DNA from 2 places in the Xanthobacter sp. AM11 genome. Region 1 is predicted to be linked to the other one. Evidence: riboswitches for the same ligand, from Rfam matches in the RefSeq annotation. Region 1 holds a riboswitch; the other holds the start of a gene.

Region 1 (7,001 bases):
CGCGGCGGCCAGACGCCAACCGCTCAGGCGCCGCGGCCGGCCACCGCCCGGCGCCCGCTTGGCTGCGGCGCTGCCCGCTGGCGCAAGGCCACAACTGCCGCCGCCGCAAGGCCGCCCGCCAGCACCCACCAGGCCGGGCGCGGGCCGAGATCGAACGAAAGGTTGGCCTGCGCCACCAGCCACGGGTCCACCCGCGTGGCCGCCGCATACCACACCACCTCCACGCCAGCCGTGAGCAGCGCCGCCGCCACCGCCAGCCCGGCCAGCCCCAGGGGCGTCACCTGCCCGGCCACGCGCAGGGCGATGCGATAAGCGAACAGCAATATGAACACCCCGGCCATCACCACCGGCTCGGTCACGTCCAGCTTGGATTGCAGGAAGAAATGCACCGTCGCCAGCACGGCGATGAGATAGACCGCCGCATGCAGGCGGTTCCACCGCTCCGCTCCCAGGCGGCGGATGGCGCCGTCGAAGGACGTGGCGCCCAGCGCCACCAGCAAGGCCAGCGCCACCGCGCCGATGGTGAGATAGATGCGCAGGGCAATTTCCGTCACCGCCCGCAGCGCCCCCTGGTCCACGAAGAACAGCCCCAGATGCAGCGCGCCATAGCCCAGCGCCGCCAGCCCCAGGATGCGCCGGGCGAAATAGAGCTTGGGCCAGGCCAGAAGCCGCCGCAGCGGCGTCACCATCAGCCCCAGCGCCAGGAAGCGCAGCGCCCACAGGCCGGTGAAGTGGATGGCGGCGGTGAAGGGCCGCGGGCCGAGATCGCCGCCAAGGGCGACACCGGCGAGCCATGCGGCAGGCAGCACAGCGGCAACAAGGCTCAGGGTCTTCTCGGGGCTGAACTTGCCCGAGCGCTCGTGAAACAGGGGCATGGCGCCTTCCGCGTCAGGGGGCGGCGGGCGGAGGCCGGCCGCGCACTTCCCTTTACGCCACGCATCCGGGCGGCGTTACGGCCGGCCCCTGCACGAGTGCGTGAGGGCCCGGGCGCAAGGCCCCCGGCCGTGCGGCTGCGAAATCGCCGCCTGTGGAACGCGAAAACCGGGCGGCGGATTTCGGCCGTCGCCCTTCGCTGCCCGCCACCACGCGGGGCGCTCAGGCGTTGAGGTCCGCGTCCACCTGCGCCTTCAGGCCCGGATCAATGCCGAGGGCGCGGGCGAGCTCGGCCAGATAGGCCTTCTCCTCGGCGCTGTCAGGCCGGATGGCCATGGCGGAGGCGGCATAGATCTGCAGCGCCGCCTCGGGAGTGGTGGCGGCATTCACCACCTGCTGCGGGTCCACCGGCGTGGCCAGGAAGGTGATGAGCGCGTCGCGCTCCTGCGCCGGCACGCCCATGCGCGCCATGCCGCCGGTGATGCGGTTCAGCTCGTCCTGGTCCAGCTGGCCGTCCGCCTGCGCCGCGCCGGCCATGGCCGCCAGCAGCACGCCGGAAAAGGCATCCGCCCCGCCGGGCGCCTGCGTGGGAGTGAAGCCGGTGGCATCGGGCGTGCCGGAGGTGAAGGCCGCGCGGCCCTGCCCACCCTGCGCCTGCCACTTGCGGAAGGCGTTGAAGGCCAGCATGCCGATGACGGCGAGGCCGCCGTATTTCACCAGGTCGTTGCCGCCGCTGGGCTGGGTGGTGGGCTTCGGCCCGGCCTGCGGCGCGGGTGCGGGGGCCGGCGCGGGGGCCGGTGCGGGGAAGGGGCTGGGCTGCGCGCCGCCGGCCGGCCCGCCCAGGGCGTCCTGCGCCAGATCTCCGAGGCCGCCGCCCGCCTGGCTGCCGCCGAGGGTGCCGCCGCCGATGCTTCCGCCACCGGGAGCGCCGCCGCCGAGAATCTGCCCGAGAAGGTCGCCGAGGCCGCCGGGAAGGCCGCCTGCCGCCCCGCCGGCCGCGCCGCCACGGGGTTGGCCCGCGCCGCCGAGCACCTGGCCCAGAAGGTCACCAAGACCACCGGGAAGGCCGCCGCCCGGCGCGGCCTGGCCCGCCGGCTGCTGTCCGCCGCCGGCCAGCACCTGGCCGAGAAGGTCGCCCAGCGCCCCGCCGCCGGCACCGGACTGGCCGCCCCGCACGCTTCCCCCGCTCAGCGCCGCGCCCAGCAATTGACCCAGAAGGCTACCTGCGTCCGCCATGAGATCCTCCCCTGAAACCGAAGCGTTCCTGGCTTTCGGATTGATGCCGCGCACCGTGCGCGAACCCCTCAGCCCCACCGCCCGGACCGCCGTGCCGTCCGAGACAACCAGACGTTCAAGTCCGGCCCGTGACGGCCGCGCCCGGGTGCGGGGGCTCACACGGCCACGGGGGCCTTGATGTGCGGGTGGGGGTCGTATCCCTCGATGGCGATGTCCTCGTAGCGGAAGGCGAAGATGTCGCTGACGCCCGGGGCGAGCTTCAGCACCGGCAGCCGCCGCGGCGCCCGGGCCAGTTGCGCGCGCGCCTGGTCCAGGTGGTTGAGGTAGAGATGCGCGTCGCCCAGGGTGTGGACGAAATCGCCCACCTTCAGCCCGGTCGCCTGCGCCACCATGTGGGTGAGCAGCGCATAGGAGGCGATATTGAACGGCACGCCCAGGAACACATCCGCCGAGCGCTGGTAGAGCTGGCAGGAGAGCCGGCCGTCCAGCACCGCGAACTGGAACAGGCAGTGGCAGGGCGGCAGCGCCATTTTCGGCACGTCCGCCGGATTCCAGGCGGTGACGATGAGCCGGCGCGAATCGGGGTTGCGGCGGATGTCGGAAACCACCTGCGCAATCTGGTCGATCACCCCGCCCTCCGGGGTGGGCCAGGAGCGCCACTGGTGGCCGTAGACCGGCCCGAGGTCGCCCTTGGCGTCGGCCCACTCGTCCCAGATGGAGACGCCGTTTTCCTTCAGGTAGGCGATGTTGGTGTCGCCGGCCAGGAACCACAGCAGCTCATGGACGATGGATTTCAGGTGCAGCTTCTTGGTGGTGACGAGGGGAAACCCCTCGTCCAGCCGGAAGCGCATCTGGTGGCCGAACACGCTGAGCGTGCCGGTGCCGGTGCGGTCGTCCTTGCGGACGCCCTCCTCCAGGATGCGGCGGAGAAGCTGGTGATAGGCTTCCATGTCTCTCCTGCGGCGTCTTTCCTGCAGCGTCACGGCTGCGGCGCGGACCTGGTGGCGGACCTTCGCCGCCCCGCGCTCTTTCGCCGACACTCTATCCCCCGCGCGGCGCGCCCGCCATGGGCCGTGCGCCAGCCATCCACATGCAGCGGTGCGGGAGACCTGCTGCACCGCAGCGTTGACAGGAGCCGCTGGTATACACCACACTCGATCCGTTCCAAGGGGGGCCCCGGAAGGGGCTGAGATTTCGCAACGTCCTGCGCCATCACGGCCCGCGACACCGCGATGACCCTTCGAACCTGATCCGGGTCATACCGGCGAAGGGATCGGAACCCGTGCGCCCCGGCACTTCAGGGCCGAGCCGCACCCGTCTCCTAAGCTCGATTCCCGGCTCTCGTTGAAAGCGCAAGCTGAACGGAGAACCGCATGCTGGACGAAGCCTCGACGTCCTCTCTGAAGGTCACCACCGGCCCCCTGCCCCATTCGCGCAAGGTGTTCGTCACCGCCACCCGCCCGGACGTGCAGGTGGCCATGCGCGAGATCTGCCTGTCCACGCCGGACGAGAAGCCGCTGAGGGTCTATGACACCTCCGGCCCCTATACCGATCCGCAAGCCGTCATCGACCTTACCCGCGGCCTGCCGCAGCTGCGCGCGCGATGGATCGCCGAACGCGGCGACGTGGAGGAAGTGGACGGGCGCGCGGTGAAGCCGGAGGACAACGGCCTGAAGGAGGGCCAGTCCTCCTCCCTGCCCCAGTTCGACCTTTCCGGCCGCCGCCCGCTGCGCGCCAAGCCGGGCAAGCGTCCGACCCAGATGGCCTATGCGCGGGCCGGCATCATCACCGCCGAGATGGAATATGTGGCGGCGCGCGAGAATCTCGCCCGCGCCAATGGCGGCGCCCACCCGCACCACCAGGCCATGGGCCTCGGCGCGGTGATTCCCGCCGACATCACCCCCGAATTCGTGCGCCAGGAAGTGGCGCGCGGCCGCGCCATCATCCCCAACAACATCAACCACCCCGAAACCGAGCCGATGGCCATCGGCCGGAACTTCCTGGTGAAGATCAACGCCAACATCGGCAATTCCGCCGTCACCTCCGGCGTGGCGGAGGAGGTGGACAAATTGGTGTGGGCCACCCGCTGGGGCGCCGACACGGTGATGGACCTGTCCACGGGCAAGAACATCCACACCATCCGCGAATGGATCATGCGCAACGCCCCGGTGCCCATCGGCACCGTGCCGATGTACCAGGCGCTGGAGAAGGTGGGCGGCGTCGCCGAGGACCTCACCTGGGAGATCTTCCGCGACACGGTGATCGAGCAGGCCGAGCAGGGCGTGGACTACATGACGGTGCATGCCGGCGTGCGCCTCGCCTACGTTCCGCTCACCGCCAACCGCGTCACCGGCATCGTCTCGCGCGGCGGCTCCATCATGGCCAAATGGTGCCTCGCCCACCACAAGGAGAGCTTCCTCTACGAGAATTTCGAGGAGCTGTGCGAGATCCTCGCCCAATATGACGTGGCCTTCTCTTTGGGCGACGGCCTGCGCCCCGGCTCCATCGCCGATGCCAACGACGCCGCGCAGTTTGCCGAGCTTGAGACCCTTGGCGAGCTCACGGAGATTGCCTGGAAGTATGATTGCCAGGTGATGATCGAGGGTCCCGGCCACGTGCCGCTCCACCTCATCCGCGAGAATGTGGAGAAGCAGCTCAAGATCTGCCACGAGGCGCCCTTCTACACCCTCGGCCCGCTGGTGACGGACATCTCCCCCGGCTACGACCACATCTCGTCCGCCATCGGCGCGGCCATGATCGGCTGGTTCGGCACGGCCATGCTCTGCTACGTCACGCCCAAGGAGCATCTGGGCCTGCCCGACCGCGACGACGTGAAGGCCGGCGTCATCTCCTACAAGATCGCCGCCCATGCGGCGGACCTTGCCAAGGGCCACCCGGCCGCGCGCCTCCGCGACGATGCGCTCTCCCGGGCCCGCTTCTCCTTCCGCTGGCGCGACCAGTTCGCGCTGTCGCTGGACCCGGAGACGGCCGAGCGCTTCCACGACGAGACGCTTCCCGCCGAGGGCGCCAAGGTGGCGCATTTCTGCTCCATGTGCGGGCCGAAATTCTGCTCCATGAAGATCTCGCAGGAGCTGAAGGTGGAGGCTGGCGACATCGCCCGCGCCCAGGCCGACAACCTCGCCTCGGCCGGCATGGCCCAGATGGCGCAGAAGTTCCGCGAGGGCGGCGGCCTCATCTACACCCCCGCCCCCGACGTGGCGGAGCCGCCCGCGGCCGCGGAGTAAGCGGAACACCGTTTCGCGGCCCGATAAGGTAACGAGGGGCGGCATCAGGCCGCCCCTTTTCTTGTCGCCCACCGTCATGGCGGGCCGCGCCGAGTGGCGGCGGTCCCGCGCCGCCAGAGCGCGATCCGATCAAATTGACTCAATTTGATCGGTGAATCGCCCTCTCACTTAAGGATAGAGAACGCGTTATCCGATCCGCTTGCGATGCAAGCTGATCGGCGCGTGCTCTAGAGCGCGATCCGATCAAATTGACTCAATTTGATCGGTGAATCGCCCTCTCATTTAAGGATAGAGAACGCGTTATCCGATCCGCTTGCGATGCAAGCTGATCGGATCAGGCTCTAAGCCGCCGCGCGCTCCGGCACCGGCAGGCCGAGCCATTCGGTGTAGAAGGCGTCCACGTCCGGCTCGAAATCATGGATCACCGGATACCAGGGCGTCGGCGCCTCCACGTCGTGGAGGGTGCCGCACTCGGGGCAGAAATATTCCCGGATCACCTGCCAGGCCGGCGTCGGCGCCATGAGGCGGGGGTAGATCTCCTCCATCTTCTGCGGCGTGTCGCGCACGTGGATGCGGGCATGGAGCTTCCAATTCTCCTTCCAGTCGCAGAAATCATGGCCGCATTCGCAGCGCACGGTCCATTTCTTGGAGACCTTCTGCTGCACGATGAAGAGCTTGGGGCCCAGCGGCAGGATGATCTTGTCATCCCACGGCACGCGCTCCTGCAAAATCTCCACATAGGTCACGAACCGCTCGGGGTCCTTGGGGGTGGACAGCATCTGGTGCAGCGTATCGGGATCAATCTTGCCTTCCACCAGATCGACGATCTTGGCACGGGTATAGGACATGGGGTTTCCTCCTGGATCTATGGGTTGGTTCTCCCTCTCCCGCTTGCGGGGGAGGGTGGGGGCAGGCGGCGCGGTTCATCCTGCCGCCGGGGCGATGCATCGAGATTTCCCCCTCCCCATCCCTCCCCCGCAAGCGGGAGAGGGCGCGCGCCGCGCATAAGGAGAGGGGGCACATGGCGCGAGCGGACCGCTCACTCCTCCACAAACTGCACGGTGTGCACGTCCGGCAGCTCGGAGATGTCCATGGAGTAGCGTGAGCCGTAGGTGGGCACGCCGATTTCCTCCTCCGGCAGGGTCCAGCTCTCCGGCAGGGTCCAGAAGGCGCGGAAGTCCTTCTCGAAGCGCGGGCCGAGCTTGAAGGAGGCGGCGAACATCTGGCGCACCTGGGTGCCCGCATCCTTGGCGAGGATCTTCTCGCGCTCGCCCTTCATCCATTCGGTGACGGGAATGGACTTGGCGAGGCGATCGGTGCGCATCTTCTTGCGGGCGGCGATGGTTGCCGCCTCGTCCACGGAGAACAGACCGTCCGCGCCCTTGCGCACCACCACGCCGTAGACGTCACCGGCGAAGCGTTCGAGGATGTAGCCGCCGTTGAGGTCCTGCGCCACCGCCTGCGGCTCGCGGTCCAGCGGATCGCCGAAGCCGGGGCCGCCGCGCATGTAGTTGAGGTAGAGGTCGTAGTCGGCGAACATCTCCTCGGTGGTGATGGCCTGCTTGTCGCGCTTGATCTGCGCATTGGGCAGCATGGCGTCCCAGGTGGGGTTCTCCGGGTCCGTGTCGCCGCCGAGCGGGATGTCGG
Region 2 (7,001 bases), 2.7 Mb from region 1:
GCCCCGGCCGTAAGGCAGGCGGGCGCGTTTTCGGCATCAATGCCGGCGAGGGCCACCACCGGCACGGCTGAGGCACGGGCAAACGCCGAAAGTCCTTCAACCCCCAAAGCCGGGCCGTGCCCCGGCTTGGAGCGGGTGAGGAAGGCCGGGCTCGCCGTGATGTAGTCGAGGAGCGCCGGATCGGCAGCGGCGGCCTCGGCCAGAGTATGGGTGGAGAGCCCCACCAGCGCCTCCGGCCCCAACAGCGCCCGCGCCGCCGCTGCGTCCCCGCCGCCGGAGAGATGCACGCCGTCCGCACTCGCCGCCAGCGCCAGCTCTGGGGGGCCATGCAGCGTCAGGCGCACGCCAAAGGGCGTTGTCACGGCGCGCAAGCGGGCAAAGAGGTCGATCTGGTCCACCGCGGACAGGTCCTTCTCCCGCAAGCTTACCCAGCGGCAGCCGCCAGCGCAGGCGGAAGCCACCACCTCCGCGAGGTCGCGGCCCGCCAGCGCGCGGTCGGTGATGAGCAGCAGCGGCGGCGCCGGCAGGGCGGTCAGGGGGTCAGCTCCCCACCAGCCCGAATTCGGGGCTCGACGCCTCGGCGTGCAGCTTCTTCGGAATGCGCCCCGACAGCCGGGCCAGGCGCCCGCCCTCCACCGCATGGCGGAAGGCTGCCGCCATGCGCACCGGATCATGCGCCTTCGACACCGCCGTGTTGAGCAGCACCGCCGCGCAGCCCAGCTCCATGGCCAGCGCCGCGTCCGAGGCCGTGCCGATGCCCGCATCCAGCACCACCGGCACCGGGGAGCGCGCGCAGATCAGCTCGATCATGTGCGGATTGGCGATGCCAAGCCCGGTGCCGATCATGGAGCCCAGCGGCATCACCGTGGCGGCGCCCAGATCGGCCAGCTTCTGGCAGGTCACCGGGTCATCGTTGCAATAGGGCAGCACCACGAAGCCCCGGCCCACCAGTTCCTCGGTGGCCTTCAGCAGCTCCTCCACATTGGGATAGAGCAATTCGCGGTCGCCGATCACCTCCAGCTTCACCCAGTTGGTTTCCAGCGCCTCGCGGGCCAGCTCGGCGGTGAGCACTGCGTCCTTGGCGGTCTGGCAGCCGGCGGTGTTGGGCAGGATGTGAACGCGCCCGGCCAGCAGGTCCGTCAGGCTCTCCTCATAGCCGGCGAGGCTGATGCGGCGGATGGAGGCGGTGGCCATTTCCGAGCCGGACGCCTCAAGGGCGTCGAGGAAGGCCTTCTGGTTGGGGTAGCCGGCCGTGCCGAGGAACAGGCGCGAGCGGAACGTCCGCCCGGCGATGACGAGGGGATCGGCATTTGCGTTCATGGACTGTCTTCCCGGCACCGGTGCGGCACCCTCAGGGGTTCGCGAAGGCAGGCCCGACCCGCTTCGCCTGTTGCAGTTGCAGGACGCTAACCGCCCTGCTTTGTCGGCATTGCAGGGCGCTAACCGCCCTGCTTGGCCTCGATGATCTCCACGGCGTCGCCGGCGGAAAGCGGCGCCTCGGCCCAGGTGCGGCGGGGGGCCACCGCGCCGTTGACCGCCACCGCCATGCCCTTGCGCCCGGGGTCCAGCCCCTTGGCCCGCAGCAGATCGGCCACCGTGGCGACGGCGTGTCGCTCGGCGGCGCCGTTCACCTTCAGATCGACCCCGCCCGGGCTGCCGGCTGTCGCCTCCACCGGCCTCACTCCGCCGCCGCACGCGGCTGGAAGCGCGCCGCGCCGAACGGCACGGCCACCGGCGCCATGCGTCCCTCCAGCACCAGATCGGCGATCACCTGCGTGGTCACCGGCAGCAGGAGAATGCCGTTGCGGTGGTGGCCGGTGGCATAGACCAGCCCCTCCACCTGCGCGCTGGGGCCAAGGATTGGGGCGTCGTCCCGGCTGCCCGGGCGGAAACCCACCCATTGCTCCACGATGGACAATTCCTCCAGCGTCGGCAGGGCGCGCCACGCATTGGTGAGCAGCGCCAGCTGGCCGCCGGCGGTGAGGTCGGTGTCGAAGCCCTTCTCCTCGGTCGTGGCGCCGATGATGAGGCGCCCGTCGCGGCGCGGCACCAGATAGGCCCCCGGCGCCCACAGGACATGGGAGAGGATGGGCGCGGCAGGGTCCATGCGCAGGGCCAGCATCTGCCCCTTGATGGGGCGCACCGGCAGCGGCGCCGCGGGGGAAATGTCGATGCCGCGGCTCCAGGCGCCGGCGGCAAGCACCACCTGGTCGGCGTCATGCAAGGCGCCGCCCGCCACCACGCCGCGCACGCGGGCGCCCTGGGTCTCCACGCGGGTGACGGGGCAGTGCTCGTGCAGCCGCGCGCCGGCCGCGAGCGCCGCCGCCTTCAGCGCCACCGCCACCTTGCGGTTGTCCACCTGGTGATCCTCGGGGGTGAGGACCGCCCCGGCGAGGCGCGGCGAGAGGTAAGGCTCGCGCCGGCGCACCTCGGCGGCGCCGAGCCACTCCACCGGAAGGCCCAGGCTGGTCTGCAGCGCGTGCAGGTGCTTCAGGCGGGCGAGATCGTCGGCGGTAAGCGCGATGGTGAGCGTGCCTTCGGTGCGCAGGTCCACCGCAAGGCCGGTCTGCGCCTCCATCTCGGCGGCGAATTGCGGCCACAGGGCCTGGCTGGCGCGGTTGAGGGCCATCAGCCCCTCCTCGCCCGGCTCCGCCTCCGCGCAGGCCGCCAGCATTCCGGCGGCGGCCCTGCTGGCGCCTTGGCCGGTCTCGCCGGCGTCGAACAGGTCCACCGGGCAGCCGGCGCGGGCAAGACGCCAGGCCAGCGCCAGCCCGATGACCCCGCCGCCGACGATGGCGACGCGTGGCCGCGACCCGCCCGGCGGCGCGCCGGCTGACGAGGAAGGACCCGACGATGATGTAACGTTCGACAAGCTCTCGCTCATCGGCATCTCCCTACGCTGGCATGACCCAGACAGGTTCGATGGGTGTGATCTCAGCCGCGCATGATGCGTGGCACCCCAGGCCGTCTTGGTATTATCCATGCCCCACGCCGGATCGCAAGGCCCTTCGCCGGCATGCGATCCACCCGGGCCCGGCGCCTCCCCCAAATGAGGGACGACGCAGCCACCGGATTGGCCGGAGCCTTGCCCCGCATCATGCGCGGGAGAATGGCGATGAAACTCTACTGGGCGCCACGGTCACGGGCCTTCCGAGCCCTGTGGATGCTGGAGGAATCCGGCCTGACCTACGAGCGGGTCTTCATCGACATCCGCTCCGGCGCCCAGGACGATCCCGCCTTCCGCCGCATCAACCCCATGGGCAAGGTGCCGGCCCTGACCCACGGCGCGGCGCAGCTTGCCGAGAGTGCGGCCATTTGCACCTATGTGGCCGACCTTGCCCCCGCCGCCCGCCTCGCGCCCGCCATCGACGACCCGGCCCGCGGCCGTTACCTGCACTGGCTGTTCTTCTCGGCGGCGTGCATGGAGCCCGCCTTCGTGCAGAAGATGACCGGTATCGCCTTGCCGCGCGCCTCCGCCGGCTGGGGCAGTTACGACCGCGTGATGGAGGTGGTGGACCAGGCGCTTGCCACCGGCCCCTGGCTGCTGGGCACGGACTTCAGCGCCGCCGACGTGATGCTGGGAACCGACATCTGGTACGGCATCCACCTGCTCAAGGTGGTTACGCCCACGCCCGCCATGGCCGCCTATGTGGAGCGCTGCACCGCCCGCCCGGCCTTCCGCCGCGCGCAGGACATCGAGGCGCGGGAAGGCGCCCCGCCGGCGCCGGCCCCGGTGTGACACCGCCGGGTGCGGCCCGGCCCCGTTAGGACCCTCACCTGCGGGAGAGGCGTTCCGCCACAGCCGCACCTGCAATCGGGGACCCGCCCCCACACCGTGACGGCGCGCGCAGGCCTTCGGCTTGCGCTATGCTTGCGCCATGCTTTCGCTGCTCAATATCGTGCGCCGTGTCCGGCACGGCATGACCCTCGGCGTCCGCGTCCTCGCCTGCGACGACGCCGGGCGGCTGCTGCTGGTGCGCCATACCTATGTTTCCGGCTGGCACCTGCCCGGCGGCGGGGTGGACCTCGGCGAAACCGCCATCGAGGCGGCCCACCGGGAGTTGCGCGAGGAGACCAACGTGGAGGTGGCGGGGGGGCCGGAGGGCGGATTGTCCCTCGTGGGGCTCTATTTCAATCCGCAGGTGGGTGGGCGCGACCATGTGGCGCTGTTCCAGGCCGGACCGCTCGTGATCGGCCCGCGGCCGGAGCGCAACCTGGAGATAGTCGCTGCAGAGTTCTTCACCTTCGACGCTTTGCCCGAAGACCTGACGCCCGCCACCCGCCGCCGGCTGAGCGAATGGCGCGAGGGCGCGCCGCGCAGCCACCACTGGTGATGCGGCCGGGCGCAGACGCCGTGCCGGAGCGCCCAGCCTTGCCAAGCGGCCTCCGGCCCGCTTAAGTCCCGCGGTTCGCCCGCCCCGTCCCCCGGGGCCGGGCGCGAGGAGGAGAAGCCCCATGTCGCTCGACGCCGACCAGATCGTCGAACGCCGCCGCCTGCGCCGGAAGGTGACCTTCTGGCGGACCTTGGGCGTGCTGGGCGTGATCGCGGCCCTCGCCGTGGGGGCGGTGGCCGTCATCGGCCGCTCCATTCCCGCCTCCATGCCCCATGTGGCGCGCGTCACCATCGGCGGCCTCATCCGCAACGATCGCGAGCGGGTGGAGATGCTGGAGGAGATCGGCCGCTCGCGGGCCAGTGCCGTCATCCTCTCCATCGACAGCCCCGGCGGCACCGTGACCGGATCGGAGCAGCTCTACGACGCCCTGCGGCGCCTCGCCGCCAAGAAGCCGGTGGTGGCGGTGGTGGAAGGCGTCGCCGCATCCGGCGCCTATGTGGCGGCGCTGGGCGCCGACCATATCATCGCCCGCCGCAACGCCCTCGTGGGCTCCATCGGTGTGATCTATCAATACCCGAACATCACCGAACTGCTGAAGACCGTCGGCGTCACCGTGGAGGACATCAAGTCCTCGCCGCTGAAGGCCTCGCCCAACCCCTACAGCCCCACCTCGCCGGAAGCCCGGGCCGCGGTGGATGCGCTGGTGGTGGACAGCTACGCCTGGTTCAAGGGGCTGGTGGGCGAGCGGCGCAAGCTCTCCGACGCCAAGCTCGCCGCCGTGGCGGACGGGCGGGTGTTCACCGGCCATCTGGGGCTTGAACTTCAACTGGTGGACGAGCTTGGCGACGAGCGCACCGCCCGCGCCTGGCTCGCCCGCGAAAAGGGCGTGCCGGCCGACCTGAAGGTGCGCGCCTGGAAGACCGACCAGCCCGGGGACGAATTCGGCTGGCTGCTCGGCTCGGTCCATGCCGCGGTCAGCGCCCTGGGCTTCCCGCAGGCGGCCGCCGTGCTCACCGGTGCGGCGAAGGGCGCGATGGACCGGGCCCAGCTTGACGGCCTTCTAGCCCTCTGGCACCCTCGCGACGGCGGGTGAAAAGGGCTCGACAAGGGGCCGTAAATGACGGAATCGTCATAAGAAAAGGCGCATCCACCGGACCCGGCGGATCGATCAAGAGGGGAATTTCGGCCACCATGATCAAGTCCGAGCTCGTCCAGAAGATCGCCGAGGCCAACCCGCACCTCTACCAGAGGGACGTGGAGAACATCGTCAACGCCATTCTCGAACAGATCGCCTCGGCGCTGGAGCGTGGCGACCGGGTGGAATTGCGCGGCTTCGGCGCCTTCTCCGTGAAGAAGCGCGACGCCCGCGTGGGCCGCAATCCCCGCACCGGCAAGCAGGTGGACGTGAGCGAAAAGACCGTCCCCTACTTCAAGACCGGCAAGGAGATGCGCGAGCGTCTCAACGCCGGGAAGTAGCGCCGTGAACCGCCTTCTCTCCATTCTCATCGGGCTGCCCCTGTCGGTCCTCGCCATCGCCCTTGCGGTTGCGAACCGCAAGCCGGTGACCCTCTCCCTCGATCCCTTCTCGCCCGATGCGCCCGCCCTTGCGGTGACGCTGCCCCTGTTCGCCCTCGTGTTCGGCGCGCTCATCGTGGGCGTGGTGGCCGGGGGCACGGTGACCTGGCTGCGGCAGGGCCGCTTCCGCCGGGAAGCGCGGCTCGCCCGCAAGGAGCGCGCCCACCGCCCGGCCCAGTCGCCGGCCTCCCCCGCGGTGCTGGGATTGCCCGTGCCGCGCTCCTGATCCGGCCCCGCAGGACGGTGGCCCCCGCCGCCTGAACGGGGAATCGGCCGCGCCCGGCCGCAAGGCTCAATGGCCCGGCGCGCGGGGCGCAAGGCGCTCGCCGCGGCGCACTTCGGCCTGCTCGATGAGATATTTCGCCACCAGCGTGAACAGGGCGACCCCCGCCAGCACCGTGGCCGCCGCAAACGCGGCGAGCACGTGGCTGTCCTGGTAGAGCAGCTCGATCTGCAGCGGCAGGGTGGATGTCTGGCCACGGATGTTGCCCGACACCACGGACACCGCGCCGAACTCCCCCATCACCCGCGCATTGCACAGCGCCGCCCCGTAGAGCAGGGCGAAGCGCACATTGGGCAGGGTCACGAGGCGCAGCACGTCGAAGCCGGAGGCGCCCAGGCTCACGGCCGCCTCCTCCTCTTCCCGCCCCTGCGCCATCATCAGCGGCACCAGCTCGCGCACCACGAACGGGGCAGTGACGAACAGGCTGGCCAGTACGATGGCCGGCACCGCGAACATGATCCTGATATCGTGCGCCTGCAGGTAGGGGCCCAGCAGCCCCTGCGCCCCATAGACGAAGAGATAGGCCACGCCCGCCACGATGGGCGAGATGGAAAAGGGCAGCTCCACCACCGCCAGCAGCAGGTTGCGGCCGGGGAAGGTGAATTTGGTGACGGTCCAGGCGGCGGCGATGCCGAAGGCGATGTTCACCGGCACGCAGATGAGCGCGGTGAAGATGGTGAGGCCGATGGCATGGAGCGTATCCGGCCGGGCCAGCGCCTCCAAATAGGGGCCGACGCCGCGGCCCAGCGCCTCGGTGAAGATGATGGCCAGCGGCGCAATGAGCGCCACCGCCGTCACCGCCAGCACCA

The links. A riboswitch is a leader RNA that binds a small molecule or an ion and turns the genes downstream of it on or off. The one in region 1 is predicted to bind thiamine pyrophosphate.
Region 2: linked by a shared signal. The riboswitch ahead of thiO (glycine oxidase ThiO) and the one ahead of thiC (phosphomethylpyrimidine synthase ThiC) in region 1 are both predicted to bind thiamine pyrophosphate.

What each region holds. Positions count from the first base shown of each region.
Region 1 is NZ_JBLAOA010000001.1:3,913,889-3,920,889, forward strand. It holds gene ACI7BZ_RS17960 (protein-methionine-sulfoxide reductase heme-binding subunit MsrQ) at 24-875, opposite strand; gene ACI7BZ_RS17965 (tellurite resistance TerB family protein) at 1,096-2,109, opposite strand; gene ACI7BZ_RS17970 (thymidylate synthase) at 2,265-3,059, opposite strand; TPP riboswitch at 3,267-3,400, shown strand; gene thiC (phosphomethylpyrimidine synthase ThiC) at 3,483-5,354, shown strand; gene ACI7BZ_RS17980 (acetone carboxylase subunit gamma) at 5,696-6,202, opposite strand; gene ACI7BZ_RS17985 (hydantoinase B/oxoprolinase family protein) at 6,394-7,001, opposite strand, start outside.
Region 2 is NZ_JBLAOA010000001.1:1,239,223-1,246,223, reverse strand. It holds gene ACI7BZ_RS05915 (thiamine phosphate synthase) at 1-641, opposite strand, end outside; gene ACI7BZ_RS05910 (thiazole synthase) at 541-1,320, opposite strand; gene thiS (sulfur carrier protein ThiS) at 1,440-1,673, opposite strand; gene thiO (glycine oxidase ThiO) at 1,679-2,884, opposite strand; TPP riboswitch at 2,873-2,972, opposite strand; gene ACI7BZ_RS05895 (glutathione S-transferase family protein) at 3,116-3,739, shown strand; gene ACI7BZ_RS05890 (NUDIX domain-containing protein) at 3,861-4,334, shown strand; gene sppA (signal peptide peptidase SppA) at 4,456-5,427, shown strand; gene ihfB (integration host factor subunit beta) at 5,526-5,810, shown strand; gene ACI7BZ_RS05875 (lipopolysaccharide assembly protein LapA domain-containing protein) at 5,815-6,135, shown strand; gene cysW (sulfate ABC transporter permease subunit CysW) at 6,202-7,001, opposite strand, start outside.